One region of the Bacillus sp. DJP31 genome, then DNA from elsewhere that is predicted to be linked to it. Evidence: a T-box and tRNA genes for the amino acid it is inferred to sense, from the RefSeq annotation. Region 1 holds a T-box; the other holds one or more tRNA genes.

The links. A T-box is a leader RNA that pairs with one kind of tRNA and senses whether it is charged. The one in region 1 lies ahead of argS (arginine--tRNA ligase), so its partner is inferred to be a tRNA-Arg.
Region 2: it has a tRNA-Arg gene. The T-box ahead of argS (arginine--tRNA ligase) is inferred to sense a tRNA for this amino acid. The anticodon was not compared.

What each region holds. Positions count from the first base shown of each region.
Region 1 is NZ_JBMERO010000004.1:40,261-42,669, reverse strand. It holds gene argS (arginine--tRNA ligase) at 1-1,616, opposite strand, end outside; T-box leader at 1,664-1,874, opposite strand; gene ACOI1C_RS05650 (hypothetical protein) at 2,254-2,382, shown strand.
Region 2 is NZ_JBMERO010000012.1:98,485-100,893, reverse strand. It holds gene clpP (ATP-dependent Clp endopeptidase proteolytic subunit ClpP) at 223-828, opposite strand; tRNA gene ACOI1C_RS12935 (tRNA-Arg) at 1,093-1,167, shown strand; gene ACOI1C_RS12930 (hypothetical protein) at 1,238-1,363, opposite strand; gene ACOI1C_RS12925 (hypothetical protein) at 1,397-1,714, opposite strand; gene ACOI1C_RS12920 (SRPBCC family protein) at 1,824-2,288, opposite strand.

The DNA.
Region 1 (2,409 bases):
ACAATGAATGAAAGCTGAAGTCTTGCCTGCTGCATTACACTATTATCTATAATTTTTATAGCGTGGTAATAGGAATTGTATTCTTTTGCAAGATCTAGTAACAATCTAGCTAGTATGGAGGGTTCATGTTCATAACACGCCTTCTTGATGATCTGTGGAAAGCCAACTAAGATTTTAATGATTTCCCAGGCTTCTTTGTCATGATTGTTTAAAGGTATTCCATCACCAAAATTCCCTTTACGAAGCAATGATTGAATTCTCGTATAGGTATACTGTAAATAGGGCCCAGTTTCCCCTTCAAAGGCTAGCATCTCATCAATTGAAAACTCAAAATCATGAATCCGATTATGTTTAAGATCATGAAAAATAATTGCACCTACTCCAACTGCCTTCGCAATTTTTTCCTTATCTTGGGCTTTAGGATTTTTAGCCTCTATATTCTCCATTGCCAATGAAATGGCCTCTTGTAGCACTTGATCTAATAGAACGACTTTCCCTTTTCTCGTCGACATTTTCTTCCCATCTTTTAAAATAAATCCAAATGGTACGTGCACTAGCTGGTCATACCATTGGTAATTCATTTTTTGAAGGACTGTTCTTACTTGTTTGAAATGAAGAGATTGTTCCTGCCCCACTACATAAACTGCTTTATCGAAAGTATACATATTCTTTCTGTAGAATATCGAAGCTAAATCACGAGTTGCGTACAATGTAGCCCCATCACTTTTTAAAATTAAACAAGGAGGAAGGTCTTCTTCATTGAGTGGAACAATTTGTGCTCCTTCTGATTCAATCAATAACTGCTTGTTTCTTAACTCTTCAATGACCTCAATCATTTTATCATTGTAAAACGATTCTCCTTGTTCACTGTCAAATCGAACTCCAAGTAATTGATAAATGCGCTCAAATTCAACTAAGGACAGGTCTTTAAACCACTTCCAAAGATGTAGAGCTGTTTCATTACCATCCTCTAGAAGTTTGAACCATTTTCTACCTTCAGCATTTAATGAATGGTCACTTTCAGCAACTTCATGGAATTTCACATATAGGTCAAGTAACTCTTTGATGGGATTTGCTTGGATCAAATCATCATTTCCCCATTTCTGATAAGCTGCAATAAGCTTTCCAAATTGCGTTCCCCAATCACCTAGATAGTTGATTCTTGTTACTTCATATCCTAATTTCTCATACAAGTATCCAATCGAGTTACCTATGACTGTTGAACGAAGATGCCCCATGGAAAATGGCTTGGCGATATTTGGTGATGACATGTCAATGACTATTTTTTTACCTTCTCCAACCTCATGTGAACCATACTTTTCCCTCTGTTTCATCATTTCTTCCATAACATGCTTGAAGACAATGGTCTGGTCTAGGAATAGATTTACATACCCACCAATTGCTTCTACCTTACTAAAAAATGGATTCTTGATTTCCTGTGAGAGCTCTGATGCGATCCTACTTGGAGATTTTTTAAATTTTTTCGAAAGTGTGAAGCATGGAAAAGAGACATCTCCAAAACTTGATTGTCTAGGTTGCTCCAGTAAATCCTGGATTTCCTCTTTATTCATTGGTAGATAGGTCGATAAAATCACAGCTGTCTCATTCATATACATTTAGATATTCTCCTTCCTCTAAAAAACAAAAAACCCCCGTCTCAATATATAGAGACGAGAGTTGCATTCCCGTGGTACCACTCAGTTTGTTCAATTAAGAACCACTTTTCTTATATAACGGCTTATACCGGCAGGCTCTACTTTAGTTCAAGCATGCATCTCCGAAGTGCGCTTCGTAACAACGTATGATCAGGCTTACACCATCCCTGACTCGCTATACATATGCATTGACACTACTCTCTTCATCGTCGATTTTCGATTTTAGTTAATTATACATAATTCCCGTGATTATTCAACAAGTATTTAATAAAAATAAGGCTGTTTTCGTAAACTTTGTTGCTGTTTATTCAAAAAGGGGAGTGGTTGATTGTAACGAGTACTCGCTTTCCGCGATGCGGGTGGAGAGTCTCACCTGTCCCGATGCTCCCGCAGGAGTCTCGCGTATACGTTTAAAATCATCTTATTATCAATGGGTTGCTTTCACAAACTCCTTTCTAAAAGCAATTATTTAGAAAAGAGCCTAAATTTAATATATTTAATACTTGCAACTCCTGAAAACATCCCTTTTTCTTGGATTATTTCCCATCATGTTTTTAATAATATTGGTGGAAAATAAGAAAAACAAGGAGGGATTATCATGGGTAAAAAGCATAGAAGTCGTATTCATTCACCGAAAAAAAATAACCATATACCACAAGAAGCCATAATTGCTGAACATGAAGCACATAGTAAGGAGAATTCTGCAAAGGGCAGAAAAAACACATAATCTAACAAAAACAAGAAAAAAGAAAAA
Region 2 (2,409 bases), on a different contig from region 1:
ATCAAACTGGATATCCGATCATAAATAGAGATTTTCGCTCATCAAACTGGGTATCCGCTCATAAATAGAGATTTCCGCTCATAAAGCTGGGTATCCGCTCATAAAACCCAAAATCCGATCATAAAACGTAAATTACTCGCTTGTTCAGATGTCTATCCCTTGGATAACATCCTTCAATAACAAAAAAAAGAGTGAGCCAAGGCTCACCCTTCATAATCAAACTTATTTTTGTTCTTTAGTCACAGTTGAATCCTTTGTCATAACTTGGTCAATTAGACCGTATTCTTTTGCTCTGTCAGCTGTCATGAAGTTGTCACGCTCTGTGTCACGGTTGATAACTTCAATGGGTTGACCTGTGCGTTCGGATAAGATTTCGTTTAGTTTTGCACGTAAGAAAAGAATTCGCTTTGCAGCAATTTCGATTTCAGTTGCTTGGCCTTGAGCTCCACCAAGTGGTTGGTGAATCATTACTTCACTGTTTGGAAGGGAGAAACGCTTACCTTTTTCACCAGCTGCAAGTAAGAACGCACCCATTGATGCTGCCATACCGATACAAATCGTTGATACCTTTGGCTTGATGAATTGCATGGTGTCATAAATGGCCATTCCAGCTGTAATGGAACCACCTGGGCTGTTGATGTATAAAGAAATATCTTTATCTGGATCTTCAGCAGCTAGGAACAATAACTGAGCTACGATTGAGTTGGATACGTTGTCATCAATGGCAGAACCTAACATAATAATTCTGTCCTTTAAAAGACGAGAGTAGATGTCATATGCTCTTTCACCGCGATTGGTTTGTTCAATAACCGTTGGAATTAAATGCAAGATGATTCCTCCTTTTATAAATGCTTCAAATATATATGTATCATACAACTATGGTCAATGAAGGTCAAACGAAAGCCCTCTGATTCATCCTATTCGAGGATGTTACTGAACATGCCCTCTTCGTACCTTATTCATCATAACCAAACTTAGCTGTATTTTAACCATCATATCAAAATATTTCTTGCCCGCAAATCAGTCCTAACATAAATCAGACTTGAAAAGTTATACTATCTCTCATATAATGAATAAGCAACTTAAAAACGTGCGCTCGTAGCTCAGTGGATAGAGCGGTGGTTTCCGGTACCACGTCATGCGGGGGTTCGATTCCCTTCGAGCGCGTTGAAGAATATAAAAAGAATATAAATCAAAAAAGAGTATAGATTTCTTTATACTCTTTTTTGATTTATAATTATTTAGATTGGTTGGATGTAAATAGATCAACAAATGCATGGAATATCTCAATTCCTTGATAAGAAAATAGTGTAATCGCAGTAAGCGAGAACATACCCATAATTATGAAACGAACCCACATCATAATAATCTTCCTCCTTTTAAGATAAAAGTGATGTTACACTCTTTTATTTAAAAGAAGATTATCTAAATAATTGGACTGATAAAATTTGGGATTAAGTACTAGAGGCCTTAGTTTGAAAGTAATTGAAAGATTAAACTGAATTGAAAGTATTAAAATCATGCAGACTAGGCTTAACACATGGATAGTTACTGCTTTGTCTTTACTAGTGTCAAAGGAAATTGAATCAACCTTTTTTTCACTATCCATTACTTCTTGTACAGCATTTATTTGATGACTTTGCTCATGCTCGAAAACAAGGAAAAAAGAAAAAACAAACAATAAGATAAGAGTCAGGGCCATATATTTTTTCACATGTCTCGCCCCTTTAATCGAATTACTACAATCATATACCTTTTACCGTAACTTTAATACTGAAAATTTGTGTGAAACTAAAAATAGCACTAATGCCTTCAAACGGGGATTAGCTTCTGAGCACCACAACTTCTTCTTCCGCCACTTTCTTCACTCTCTCCACAAACTTAACGACAATCTTATCACTAGCAAGCACTAAGAATAGTTTCACAAACCATTTTAACGGATTGTTAGATGCTGTATATCGAAACCAAGTCTCTCCATCCTCGATTTCCTTCAGTTCGTAATCGGCAGTAATTTCGAACATATTTGCCAAAGTAAAGCCGACCTTTAGTTTTTTGTGGCCAGACGTATCAAGAAATTCTAAGGTCTCCACATCATATTCTTGAACCCGTTTGCCTTCTTTATATTTTTGACGATAAATACTCCCTACACCATTTTCAGTTACTGTAATCGGTTCATTGGCAATGACCTGGGGCATGATTTTTTGCATATTTTCTAATGAGCCATTTAATAGATCCCATACTTGTTCAATTGGAGCTTGAATTTCGATATCTTTCGACCATTCCTTCATCAAAAAACACTCCTCCGCTCATTCATTACTTACTAAATTCTCTATTTAAGGATTAAACCCTTTTATAAACAAAGAAAAAAACCGCCGTTTACTAGCGGTTCGAATCAGAGAAGATCTACTT